Regions from separate parts of the Streptomyces sp. NPDC057963 genome, predicted to be linked through region 2. Evidence: riboswitches for the same ligand, from Rfam matches in the RefSeq annotation. Region 2 holds a riboswitch; each other region holds the start of a gene.
The links. Region 2 has a riboswitch for cobalamin ahead of metE (5-methyltetrahydropteroyltriglutamate--homocysteine S-methyltransferase). Riboswitches for the same ligand answer to the same signal wherever they lie in the genome.

Region 1 (3,200 bases), on a different contig from region 2:
CCGAAGACCGCGGTGGCCATGTCCGCCGTTCTCAACCTCGTCGGCGCGTTCCTGTCCGTGGAGGTCGCCAAGACGATCTCCGGCGGGATCATCAACGAGAACGGGCTGCGGACGGAAGTCATCTTCGCGGCACTCGTCGGCGCCATCCTGTGGAATCTGCTGACCTGGCTGGTCGGACTGCCGTCCAGCTCCTCGCACGCCCTGTTCGGCGGCCTGATCGGCGCTGCGGTGATGTCGGCGGGCTGGTCGTCGGTCAACGGCGGCACCGTCGTCACCAAGGTGCTGCTCCCCGCGGTCGCCGCCCCGATCGTCGCCGGTCTGGCCGCGCTGCTGGCCACCCGGCTGACGTACCGGATCGGCGGGAAGATCCGCGACGGCGCCCAGGAGAAGGCCACCGCGAAGGGCTACCGCGCCGGTCAGATCGCCTCGGCCGGACTGGTCTCCCTCGCCCACGGCACCAACGACGCGCAGAAGACCATGGGCATCATCACCCTCGCGCTGGTCACCGGCGGCGTCCTGCACCCCGGCTCCAACCCGCCGGTCTGGGTCATCGTCTGCGCCGGTACGGCCATCGCGCTCGGCACCTACCTGGGCGGCTGGCGCATCATCCGCACCATGGGCAGCGGCCTCACCGATCTCAAGCCGCCGCAGGGCTTCGCCGCGCAGACCAGTGCGGCCACGGTCATCCTGGCCTCCTCGCACCTCGGCTTCTCCCTCTCCACCACGCAGTCCTGCTCCGGCGCCGTGATGGGCGCGGGCCTCGGCCGCCAGGGCGGCGTGGTCCGCTGGTCCACCGCCACCCGGATGTTCGTCGCCTGGGGGCTGACCCTGCCGGCCGCGGGCCTGGTCGGCGCGGGCGCGGAGTTCCTCACCCGGCAGGGCACCTGGGGTGTCGTCGTCGTCGCGGTGCTGCTGGTCGCGGGCTCCGGGGCGATCTGGCTGGTGTCGCGGCGCAAGCCGGTCGGCCACGGCGATGTCGCGCCGGCGGACGTCCCTGCCGAGCCCGCGGGCGTCGTCACCACGGCCATCGCCGCCGTCAGCCCGCCGCCCACCGCGGCCCAGGCGACGGCCCAGGACCTCAAGACCACCATTCCGGCCCCGGCCGGCACCGCCCCGGACCCGGCGCGACCCGCCACTGTCTAGGCCGGCCCTCCAGGCCCGGCCGTCCGTCTAAGGAATCAGCATGAAAATCGACTGGGCAGCCCTCGGCTCCGTCTTCGGTGTCTCCCTCGTCGTCACCGTCGCGCTGGTGGGCCTCTTCACCCTGGGAATCGTCGGCCTCTCGAAGCAGCCCGAACCGGCGGCGCAGGGCGGCTCCGGCGGCTCACTGCTGCTGGCCCGCGCCGGCGCGTACGTCTGCTTCACGCTGTGCGCGGCGGCGGTCGCGTACGGGATCTATCTGATCGTCGCCTGAGCGGTCCTCCGCTCACCCCCGTCGGGCCGGACACCTCTCGTGTGTCCGGCCCGCAGTGGTGTGCTCCGGCCCGGTGTGGGCCTCAGCACACTGCGCCGCCGCAGGTCAACGGCAAGTTGACGGGCGTTTGCACAGCGTGGTGGACTGCCGGAGCCAATTACGGCGACAGCAGAGGAAGCCGGTGCGAATCCGGCGCGGTCCCGCCACTGTCACCGGGGAGCAGTCCCCCACACCGGAAGTCACGGCACGCGCGAGCGGGCTGGAAGGCCGGGGAACTGCGGATCCGGGAGCCAGGAGACTCTCGTCGCCGGTCACGTCGAACCAGGGCGCGGACCCTGAGTGAGGACATATCGCCATGCCTGGCTGCCGTGCGTCCGATGCCGTGGCGCTCTCGACGAGAGCCGCCTGTACGAAGCTCCTCCGAGGCGTGACGGCCGGTTGAGCCGTGCGTGCCGACCGCATCTTCGCGTACGGCGCCACAGTCGGCCTGATCGGCGATCTGCTGCTCGGTGACCCCCGCAGGGGGCATCCCGTCGCCGCCTTCGGACGGGCCGCGGCGGGCGTCGAGCGCCGGCTGTGGCGCGACCACCGCGGGTGGGGCGCGCTGCACACCCTTGTCTGCGCCGGAGGCGCCGCGGGTGGTGCCGCGCTGATCACCCGTGCCGTACGCAGCCGCCCCGCCGCCTCCGTCGCGCTGACCGCCGCAGCCACCTGGTCCGTCGTCGGCGGTACGTCCCTGGGGCGTGAGGCCCGGACCATCGGCGCCGCCCTGGCCGCCGGTGACATCGAGCGTGCCCGCGAGCGGCTGCCGCATCTGTGCGGGCGGGACCCGTACTCCCTCGACGGACCGCAGATCGCCCGTGCCGTGGTGGAGTCCGTGGCCGAGAACACCTCGGACGCCGTGGTCGGCGCCCTGGTGTGGGGTGCGCTGGCCGGGGTGCCCGGCCTCGTCGGCTTCCGGGCCGCCAACACCCTCGACGCCATGGTCGGCCACAGGTCGCCCCGCCACCGCCGCTACGGCTGGGCCTCGGCCCGGCTCGACGACCTCGCGGGCTGGCCGGGTGCCCGGCTCACGGCCCTGCTCGCCGTGGCCGCGGGCGGGCGGCCACGGGCAGCGGTACGGGCCTGGCGGGCCGACGCGGCCGAGCACCCGAGCCCCAACGCGGGCCCGGTGGAAGCCTCGTTCGCGGGTGCGCTCGGCGTACGGCTCGGCGGGACGCTCGCGTACGGCGGCCGGGTCGAGCACCGTCCGGTCCTCAACGGGGAGACGGGCCGGGCCGTGGAGACCGAGGACATCGAACGCGCGGTACGGCTGTCGCGCCGGGTGGGCGCACTGGCCCTCGGCGTGTGCGTGGCGGGACGGCTGGGCGCGGGCCTCGCCGCACGGCGGATCGCGGGGCGCGGGACCGCCGGAACCCGTGTGCCGGGAACGCGCATCACAGGACGGAGACGGACATGAGCGGCGGACTGCTGGTCGCCGGAACCACCTCGGACGCGGGCAAGAGCGTCGTCACCGCGGGCATCTGCCGCTGGCTCGTGCGCCGGGGCGTGAAGGTGGCGCCCTTCAAGGCGCAGAACATGTCGCTGAACTCGTTCGTCACCCGCGAGGGTGCCGAGATCGGCCGTGCCCAGGCCATGCAGGCGCAGGCCGCCCGGGTGGAGCCGACCGCGCTGATGAACCCGGTCCTGCTCAAGCCCGGCGGCGACCGCTCCAGCCAGGTCGTCCTGATGGGCAGGCCGGTGGGCGAGATGAGCGCCCGCGGCTACCACGGGGGCCGGCAGGAAG
Region 2 (3,200 bases):
CCTTCCGCGTCCGGCTTGCCACGGCCTTCAGCGGAGTCTTCCTGCTCTCGGGCGCGGCACTCGTGACCTTCGTCGCGCTGCTGGCACGCAGTGGGATCGCCGACCGGGTCAGGCTCGTCTACATTTCCGGCACACCGCAGACTCCCGCGGCCGCCCCGTCCCCCTCGCCGTCGGTCATGGGGCCCAGCTCCATGCCACCGGGCGGACGGGCGACGGACCACGCGGCCGTCGCCGCGGAGTTCGTCCAGGACGCGGTGCTGCACCAGCTCCTGCTCTGGTCCGGGGTCGGCCTGCTGATCATGGCGGTGATCTCCGGATTCGTCGGCTGGTGGCTCGCGGGCCGTGCCCTGAAACCGGTCGCCGCGGTCACCGAGGCGGCCCACCGTATCGGCGACGGAGACCTCCATGAACGACTGGCACTCGTCGGGCCCGACGACGATCTGCACCGTCTCGCCGACACCTTCGACTCGATGCTGGAACGCCTGGAGAGGTCTTTCGACAGCCAGCGCCGTTTCGTCGCCAACGCCTCGCACGAGCTACGCACCCCGCTCACCGTCCAGCGCACCCTGCTCGAAGTAGGGCTGGCCGATCCCATCCCTCCGGAACTGGCCGGCGTACGCGACGACTTGCTGGAATCGAACCGGGACGCCGAGCGGCTCATCGAAGCCCTGCTCCTGCTGGCCGGCATCGACCGCGGCCTGGCCGAGAGACACGCCCTCGACCTCAGAGACCCGGTGCGGCAGGCCGTCGCTCAGCTCGGGCCGCTCGCCGCCGCGCATGACGTCACCATCCGCGTGGAAACCGGGCCCGTAGAAGTCACCGGGGACCCCGTCCTGCTGCGCCACCTCGTCACCAACCTGGTGCGCAACGCCATCCAGTACAACCACCCCGGCGGCCATGTCCAGGTCACGGTTGGGGGCAGCCGGCTCACTGTCACCAACTCCGGGGAGCACATCGCTCCCGACCGGATGCCCGCTCTCTTCGAGCCGTTCCGTCGACTGGGCGCCGACCGCACCAGCACCTCCGGCCACGGGCTGGGCCTGTCCATCGTGCGCTCCATCGCCCAGGCGCAGGGCGCGAACATCTCAGCAGTGCCCGGTCCCGGCGGCGGCCTGACCATCACCGTCGAGTTCGCCGGCGTCCCGGGCCGCAGCAGTGTCACCGACCACGCTTCGAGGTGACGTCGCGCAGACGGTGGCAGCCGTGCGCGACCTCGCCGTACGCACCCTGACCGAGACGGTCGTCCGCTCCCAGGACCGGGCCGTGTTCGTCGTCAACTCCCCTTCGCACACGGCTCCCCGGGCAGATTCCGTGTCACATGTCACGTTCCGGGATGTGAACGGCGGTGCCCCGGGGGCAGCCCACCCTCTAGTCTGGCCGGTGCAGCTGGTTCGCCCTGTCCGCCAGACAGGCGCGTCGCAAGAGGGAACCCGGTGGGAATCCGGGACTGCCCCGCAGCGGTGAGTGGGAACAACCGCCGTCATACGCACTGGATCCGGACCTCGGATCTGGGAAGCGACGGCCAGTAGGTGTCCGCCTCGGCGGACGTGCCCGCGAGTCCGAAGACCTGCCCGTTGCCCGCACGCGACCGATCGCGTGCGGATATCCCGGTGACCTCGTGGGCGGGTCGGCGTACATACCGGACGGACGAGCGCCCCGGGGGCGCAATCGATCCGTCCGGTCCGTCACCCTTCGCGTCCGTGTCCCGTCTCCGGGATCTCAAGGAGTCATCTCGCGAAGGAGATTTCCGTGACAGCGAAGTCCGCAGCCGCGGCAGCACGGGCCACCGTGTACGGCTACCCCCGCCAGGGCCCGAACCGGGAACTGAAGAAGGCCATCGAGGGTTACTGGAAGGGCCGGGTCACCGCCGACGCCCTCCGCGAAACGGCGGCCGGCCTGCGCCGGTCCAACTGGAAGCAACTGGCGGACGCCGGCGTCCACGAGGTGCCCACCGGCGACTTCTCGTACTACGACCACGTCCTGGACACCAGTGTCATGGTCGGCGCCGTCCCGCAGCGGCATCGTGAGGCCGTCACCGCCGACGCGCTCGACGGCTACTTCGCGATGGCCCGCGGCACCCAGGACGTGGCGCCGCTGGAGATGACCAAGTGGTTCGACACCAACTACCACTACCTCGTCCCCGAGCTCGGCCCGGACACCGTCTTCACCGCAGACTCCACCAAGCAGGTCACCGAGCTCAAGGAGGCCCTTGCGCTCGGGCACACCGCCCGGCCCGTGCTGGTCGGCCCTGTCACCTACCTCCTGCTCGCCAAACCCGCCCCGGGGGTGGCGGCCGACTTCGAACCGCTCACCCTGCTGGACCGGTTGCTGCCGGTCTACGCAGAGGTACTCGCCGATCTGCGTGCCGCCGGTGCGGAGTGGGTCCAGCTCGACGAGCCCGCGCTGGTCCAGGACCGCTCCCCGGCCGAACTGAACGCCGCCGCCCGCGCCTACCGTGAACTCGGCGGCCCGACCGACCGGCCCAAGCTGCTCGTGGCCTCCTACTTCGACCGGCTCGGCGCGGCACTCCCCGTACTGGCGAAGGCCCCGGTGGACGGCCTGGCGCTGGACTTCACCGATGCCGCCGCCGCCAACCTCCACGACCTCGCCGCCGCCGGCGGGCTGCCCGGCAAACGGCTCGTCGCGGGCATCGTCGACGGCCGCAACGTCTGGATCAACAACTACGAGAAGTCGCTGTCCACCCTTGCCACCCTTCTCGGCCTCGCCGACCGGGTCGACGTGGCCGCCTCCTGCTCCCTGCTGCACGTCCCCCTCGACACGGCGCCCGAACGGGACATCGACCCTCAGATCCTTCGCTGGCTCGCCTTCGCCGAGCAGAAGACCGCCGAGGTCGTCACGCTGGCGAAGGGACTGGCCCAGGGCACCGGCGCGGTCGCCGCGGAGATCGCCGCCAACCGCGCCGACCTCGCCTCCCGCGCGAACTCCCCGATCACCCACGACCCCGCCGTACGGGCCAGGACCGCGGCCGTCACCGACGCCGACGGCCGCCGCTCCCAGCCGTACACCGAGCGTGCCGCCGCCCAGCGTGCCCACCTCGGACTGCCGCTGCTGCCGACGACCACCATCGGCTCGTTCCCGCAGACGGACGAGCTGCGCGCGGCCCGCGCCGGCCTGCGCGCGGGCCGGATCGACACGGCCGGTTACGAGGAGCGGATCAGGGCCGAAATCGGCGAGGTCAT
Region 3 (3,200 bases), on a different contig from region 2:
CGGAAGGAGTCGATCATGTTGTCGATGACGGTTGCGCGCGGCAGACCCGTCTGCCGGCGGAGCGGGTCGACACGCTTCTTGGCGCTCTTGGTGCCCTTGTCGGACATCTTCTCCTTGCCGATGCGCAGGACGTCTAGCATCTTGTCGGCGTCGATGTCGTAGGACATCGTCACGTGGTGCAGCACGGCACCGGGCCCGCCGTCGGGACCCACGACGCGCTTCTGGGCGGCTCCGGCGATCTTCCCGATCTCGGTCGCGATGTCGTTGAGCGGCTGGTACCAGGCCTTGATGCCCATGTCGCCGAGGGCTTCGAGGACCCAGTCGTCGAGGTAGGCGTAGCTGTCGGCGAAGGAAAGGCCGGAGACGAGGGACTGGGGCACGGCGAGGGAGTACGTGATGGTGCTGCTCGGCTCCGCGAACATGGCTCCGCCTCCCGAGATGCGGCGGACGACGGTGACCCCGTGGCGCTCCGTACCGACGGGGTCGACCTCATTGCGCAGGGACTGGAAGCTGCCGATGATGACGGCGGGGGAGTCCCATTCCCAGACCCGGAGTGTCGGCGGGCGCCGGCCGGCGGCGACCTCCGCGGTGATGACCTCGTCGAGGGCCATGTGGAGCGCGGGGGGCTGCGGCGCCTCGTGGATGAGCTGCCAGTCGTAGTCGCTCCACTCGGTGGCCTGCGCGAGGGCCCGGCGTACGGCGACGGCGACGCCCTCGGAGCTGAGGCCCAGCATCACGGTCGCGGGGGGAAGGGCCGCGTCGATCCGGGCGGCGAGCCCGGCGGTGTCGGTGTGGGCCGGAGCGCCTTCCAGCGCCGCGTCGATCGCGAGAATCGCCTCGTCCGGTTCCAGGAAGAAGTCCCCGGCCACCCGTACGTTGCGCAACGCCCCTCCCTCGACGTCCAGATCGACGACGACGAGCTTCCCGCCCGGGACCTTGTACTCACCGTGCACAGCCATGCCTCCAGATCTGCCCGATTCTTCCACTCTTCTACGAATCGGCGCTGAACAGGAACAACGCCCCTGGCATGCGATTTAATCCGCTGACACGACTGGGGCCGTGCGCCATGGCGGGGCCGTGCGCCATGGTGCGGTCCTGCGTCACGAGCTCCGGTATGCCGGTATGCCGGGAATCGGACTTGACCCTCCGCGCCCTCCGTGCCCTTCGCGCCGAGGGAGTGGGGGCGTTCCCCGGGCCGTTTCCTCCCCGGAGGCCGCGGTCACGACCCGGAGGGAACCGCTGCGCACGCCACCGGACTTGTAGGCGCCGTTCGCGGGAACCTAGAGTGGGCGCGCCGTGGTGTTCGGGAAGACCGGTGAAAGACTCCAGGAGTCTCAGGCCGGAGCGGCCCTCGCCACTGTGATCGGGGAGTATCCGTCCCACTGACGCCACTGGCCGCAGAGCGCGGCCGGGAAGGCAGGGGCGGGCACGAGCGCGAGCGAACCCGTCAGCCAGGAGACCGGCCACGGCATCTCACGAAGTCATCCACGAGGTGCTGGAGCGTGACCGCATGACCCTGCCCGACTCCGCCGTGTTCACATGGCGGCGCGAGGACACCATCCGTACCGCGGGGCTGCTGGCGGTGATTGCGGCTCTGCACGTGGTGGCGTTCGGAGTGCTGTTCCTGCTGGTCGTGCCGGAGCACTACCAGGTCGGTTCCAAGGCGTTCGGCATCGGGCTGGGCATCACCGCCTACACGCTCGGCATGCGGCACGCCTTCGACGCCGACCACATCGCCGCCATCGACAACACGACCCGCAAACTGATGGCCGACGGCAAACGGCCCGTGTCGGTCGGTTTCTGGTTCGCCCTCGGACACTCCAGCGTGGTCATCGCCATGGCGGCACTGGTCGCCGGGGGAGCGCGCCTCGCGGGGGTACTGATCAACGAGGATTCGGGCGCGCACCAGGTGCTGGGTGTGGTCGGCACGACCGTCTCCGGGTCCTTCCTCTACCTGATCGCCGCATTGAACCTGGTCGCGCTCGCCGGCATTCTGCGCGTGTTCAGGGCGATGCGCGCAGGCCGCTTCGACGAGGCCGAGCTGGAGCAGCACCTGGACTCGCGCGGGTTCATGAACCGGATACTCGGCCGGTTCACCCGGTCCGTCACCCGGCCCGGCCAGATGTATCCGCTCGGCTTCCTCTTCGGTCTCGGCTTCGACACCGCCACGGAGGTCACCCTGATGGTCATGGCAGGCAGCGGCGCCGCAGCCGGTCTGCCCTGGTACGCGGTCCTGTGCCTGCCGCTGCTGTTCGCCGCCGGGATGAGCCTGTTCGACACGCTCGACGGGACGTTCATGAACTTCGCCTACCAGTGGGCCTTCTCCAACCCCGTACGCAAGGTCTTCTACAACCTCGCCATCACGGGCCTGTCGATCGCGGTCGCCTTCCTCATCGGCACGATCGAGCTGGTCACCGTGTTGCACGACAAGCTCGATCTCCGGGACTCGGTCACGAGCTGGATCTCCGGCCTCGACCTGGGCAACGTCGGCTACCTGATCGTCGGACTCTTCGTGCTGGTGTGGGCGGTGGCGTTGGCGTACTGGAGGATCGCGAAGGTCGAGGAACGCTGGACGGCCCGCGCCGGCGACGGCGGCTGAGCCGGCTTCGCCGTCGGACCCGTGCTCGGCGGCGAGGAGCAGTTCCGCCGGTGCGATCCGGGCGCGCCACCCGGGAGCGGACCGTGCCCACCGGACAACGGCAGAGCGAGGCCGCTTCCGCGTACTCCAGGCCGAGCACCTGAGTGAGGACGAAGGCATCCCGGCGCTCGGGTGCGAGCGAGAACAGCAGCTCCGTCAGTGCCACGCCTTCCTCGAAGCCGGTACGTCGCGGGAGTGTGCCGTGCGGACCGCGCCGTGCGCCTCACCGGGGAGCGGGCGCCGCCGAGACCGCCGACCGGTGATCGAAGGCGATCAGCGGATCACCGGTCAGCGGGTGCTCGACCACCGCCGCCCGCACGCCGAACACCTCCGCCAGCAGCGCGGGCGTGAGGACCTCCGACGGGGTGCCGGACGCGACCACCGCGCCGTCGTGCAGCACATGCAGGCGATCGCACACCGAAGCCGCCGCGTTCAGGTCGTGCAACGAGATCAGCGTCGTGCGCCCCTGGGCCCGCAGCAGCGACAGCAGCTCCACCTGGTGGCGCACATCGAGGTGATTGGTCGGTTCGTCCAGCACCAGGACGTCCGTGTCCTGTGCGAA
Region 4 (3,200 bases), on a different contig from region 2:
GGGGCCCCGGACGCGGGGGCGGCCGGCGTTCCGTGCCCGGTGCCCGAGATCTGTTCGCCGCAGCCCGAGCCCGGATAGCCGGATATGGCGCAGAGCAGCGCGCCGCTGTCGTAGCGCAACGGCTTGGCCACCGAGGCGAGCGCCTCCGCGGTGCTCGCGTCCGGGGCGACCCGCGCGCACGCGGTACGCGGCGCGGGAGGCGTCTCCCCGGCCGGGGCGTCCGCCGCGGTGCCCGGGTCGATGACCAGCGCTACCCGCTTGCTGCCGTCCTCGGCCGGGGTGTCCGCGCAGATCTCCGCGAACCCGGGGGAGCGGCGCGGTTGCGCCGAGTCCTGCGAGTCCTCGCTCACCGCGAACCGGAAGCCCTGCACCGCGCCGTCGTCCGGCCGGACCAGGGACGGGCCCTGGGTGGCGTACGTCCAGCCGGTGCCGGAGCTCTCCCAGAACGACCAGTACCGGTACCCGTCCGCCCGCGCCGTCCCCGCGCCGAGCACGGCCAGGACGGCACCGAGGACCACCAGGAGGGCGGCCGCCCTTCCCGCCCGCCTCACAGCTGCTGGTTCTTCCGGCGCCCGCTGATCAGGAAGCCGGCGCCCGCACCGACGACGAGACCGATGCCGACGTACCACCACACGCCGCCGATCACGTCGTCTCCGCTGTGGACCTCGTCCTTCTCCGTGGCCACGTACCCGGTCTCGGCGGACGGGTCGGGCGTCGTGACGGCCGCCGGCACGGGACCGGCCGCGTTCAGCCGGTCGACCAGGTCGACGCCGCCGAAGTCGCGGGCGTCGGAGCCGGTCGCGTGGGCGGCCAGGATCAGCTGCGCGTAGGCGGCGGGACCGTTCTGCTCGGCCCACGCCCCGGAGTTCTTCTTCAGCCAGGTCATGGCCTTGGCGGCCTTGTCCTGGTGGCCCGCGGCGGACAGCGCGACGACCGCGTCCGCGGTGTTGCCGAAGTCGGGCTGCGGGGTGGAGTCGGCGGCTCCGGGCATCGGCGCCAGGTCGAGATGGCCGCTGGTGGCGAGTGCGTCCGCGAGGTAGTGGGCGCCGTTCTGGGCGGCCTGCTCGGGCGTGAGCGCCGGGCCCGGCCCCGGGTGGCAGGTGGGCGCCTTGGCCGAGGTGTTGTTCCCGACGGCCAGGGCCTTGCCCATCGTGCCGAGCACCGCGGCCGCGGTGGCGTCCGCGTTGGCGGCGAGCTTCCCGGCCTTGTCGGGCTGATAGGCGAAGGCGCCCCCGTCCTTGCCGCCGCACGGGATCGCGAGCTTCAGCAGCGGGGCGTAGGGGGTCTTGCCGCCGTGGGTCGTGATGTCGCCGAGCCGCTGGCCCTGCCGGGCGAGGGCGCCGATCACCAGCGAGGTGGAGTTGGCGTCACTGGCCGCGCCCGGGGCGTAGCCCCAGCCGCCGTCCTCGTTCTGTACGGACTTCAGCCAGCGGACCGAGTCGTTCACGGTGTCCCGGTGCCCGCCCACCTCGACGAGCGCCTGGACGGCGGCCGCGGTGGCGTTGGTGTCCAGCACGGTCTTCCCGGTGCACGGCTGGGAGACATCGGGCCGGTACGCGGCGTAGGCGCCGTTGGAGCACTGCTGGGAGATCAGCCAGTCCACCGACTTCGTGGCGGGCGTGACGCCCTCGACCCGCTGCGCGAGGAAGGCGAGCGACTGCCGCCAGACGCCGTCGTAGGTGGGGTCCTTCGTGCCGTACAGCCCGGACGGCAGTGCCGCGGACGGCGAGGGCGACGGGGACGGCGCTGCGACCGCGACCGGGGCAGCGGCCGCACAGAGCACGGTGGCGGTGGCGGCGAGCGTTGCTGCTCTGCGGCGTACGGTCATGGCGGGCGGGGCCTCTCCTGCGGGGGATCCGGGCACAGGCACGCTCAGGCACCAGGCTCCGGCCCCGTATTCCTCGACGGTGCCGACCACCGGGGTTCCGGTGGCGGGAGCCGGTCACGACCGCGGACAGGGCATTCCGGCTCACCGCCTGGAACGACGGTTCACGGCTGCGTGGTCAGTGCCGGATTTGCACCGGCTTCCCCCTGAACGGGCATGATGACGACTCGCACACTGTACCGGGCGGGGAGGGGCGGGTTCCGGGCCGGTGGCCGCGGCGAACCCCTTCGTGGAAGTGGTCACACCGCGATGTACGTCACGGGGTCGCTCCCCGCCACGGCCTCCGCGCGCCCCAGCTTCACCAGCCGCCGCAGATGCGCCTCGGCCTCCGAGACGGCGATGTTCCGCGAGCCGCGCGGGATCCGGTCCCACGGCCGGTTCCACTCCATCCGCTCGGCCAGTTCCCACGGCGTCAGGGCGGTGGCCAGCAGCCCGAGCAGCCCGGTCAGCCGCTCCTCGTGATGAGCCAGGAGTTCCCGTACGCGCCCCGCGGCGTCCGCGAACGCGTACTGATGGGCGGGCAGCACCTCCGCCGCCCCGAGCCTGCCGATGCGCTCCAGCGAGTCGAGGTAGTCGCCGAGGGGATCGGTGACCGCGGCGTCGTCCGGGTCCTCGTACAGCCCGATGTGCGGGCTGATCCCGGGCAGCAGATGATCCCCGGAGAAGAGCCGGCCCCGGCCGGGCAGATTCCCCGGATGCCGCTCCTCCAGATGCAGGCAGACATGGCCGGGTGTGTGCCCCGGCGTCCAGATGGCCCGCAGCGTGCGTCCCGCCAGGTCGAGGAGCTCCCCGGGGACGATCTCCCGGTCCGGGAGCGCGGCCCGCTGTCCGGGCAGGGTGGGTGCCCGGCCCCGCTCGGCCGCGGCGGCCCGCAACGGCGCGAGATGCTCCTCGGGCGCACCGACCGCGGTGAGCTTCGCCGCGAGATACGACAGCCAGGTGCCCGGCCGGGACTCACGGGTCCGGCGCACGATCGCGGCGTCCGCCGCATGCATGGCGATCCAGGCCCCCGACGCCTCGCGCACCTGCCCGGAGAGACCGTGGTGGTCGGGATGGTGGTGGGTGACGACCACGCCGTGGACGTCACCGGCATCCGCGCCGACGGCGGCGAGCCCGGCGGTGAGCGTGTCCCACGCCTCCGGGTCGTCCCAGCCCGTGTCGATCAGGACCGGCCCGCGATCGGTGTCGAGGACGTGCACCAGGGTGTGGCCGAGCGGATTGTCCGGGATGGGGACCTTGATGCTGTGCACGCCCCCGCCGTGGTCGGTCACCTGGGTCATGGGCTCGCCCTCTCTCTCCGAGGCATGGCCGGTGT

Region 1: it holds a riboswitch for cobalamin, as region 2 does, so the genes downstream of both, ACFVT1_RS31975 (cobalamin biosynthesis protein) here and metE (5-methyltetrahydropteroyltriglutamate--homocysteine S-methyltransferase) in region 2, are expected to answer to the same signal.
Region 3: it holds a riboswitch for cobalamin, as region 2 does, so the genes downstream of both, ACFVT1_RS34305 (HoxN/HupN/NixA family nickel/cobalt transporter) here and metE (5-methyltetrahydropteroyltriglutamate--homocysteine S-methyltransferase) in region 2, are expected to answer to the same signal.
Region 4: it holds a riboswitch for cobalamin, as region 2 does, so the genes downstream of both, ACFVT1_RS19370 (prenyltransferase/squalene oxidase repeat-containing protein) here and metE (5-methyltetrahydropteroyltriglutamate--homocysteine S-methyltransferase) in region 2, are expected to answer to the same signal.

What each region holds. Positions count from the first base shown of each region.
Region 1 is NZ_JBHVPX010000018.1:58,286-61,485, forward strand. Features, by position in the region: gene ACFVT1_RS31965 (anion permease) at 1-1,143, shown strand, start outside; gene ACFVT1_RS31970 (hypothetical protein) at 1,184-1,414, shown strand; cobalamin riboswitch at 1,585-1,715, shown strand; gene ACFVT1_RS31975 (cobalamin biosynthesis protein) at 1,860-2,873, shown strand; gene ACFVT1_RS31980 (cobyric acid synthase) at 2,870-3,200, shown strand, end outside.
Region 2 is NZ_JBHVPX010000010.1:350,454-353,653, reverse strand. Features, by position in the region: gene ACFVT1_RS24630 (sensor histidine kinase) at 1-1,181, shown strand, start outside; cobalamin riboswitch at 1,371-1,590, shown strand; gene metE (5-methyltetrahydropteroyltriglutamate--homocysteine S-methyltransferase) at 1,750-3,200, shown strand, end outside.
Region 3 is NZ_JBHVPX010000024.1:3,259-6,458, reverse strand. Features, by position in the region: gene ACFVT1_RS34310 (biotin/lipoate A/B protein ligase family protein) at 1-953, opposite strand, end outside; cobalamin riboswitch at 1,281-1,483, shown strand; gene ACFVT1_RS34305 (HoxN/HupN/NixA family nickel/cobalt transporter) at 1,511-2,599, shown strand; partial or broken gene ACFVT1_RS34300 (sigma factor-like helix-turn-helix DNA-binding protein) at 2,661-2,819, opposite strand; gene ACFVT1_RS34295 (ABC transporter ATP-binding protein) at 2,862-3,200, opposite strand, start outside.
Region 4 is NZ_JBHVPX010000007.1:344,747-347,946, forward strand. Features, by position in the region: gene ACFVT1_RS19365 (SCO2322 family protein) at 1-551, opposite strand, end outside; gene ACFVT1_RS19370 (prenyltransferase/squalene oxidase repeat-containing protein) at 548-1,828, opposite strand; cobalamin riboswitch at 1,936-2,071, opposite strand; gene ACFVT1_RS19375 (MBL fold metallo-hydrolase) at 2,125-3,165, opposite strand.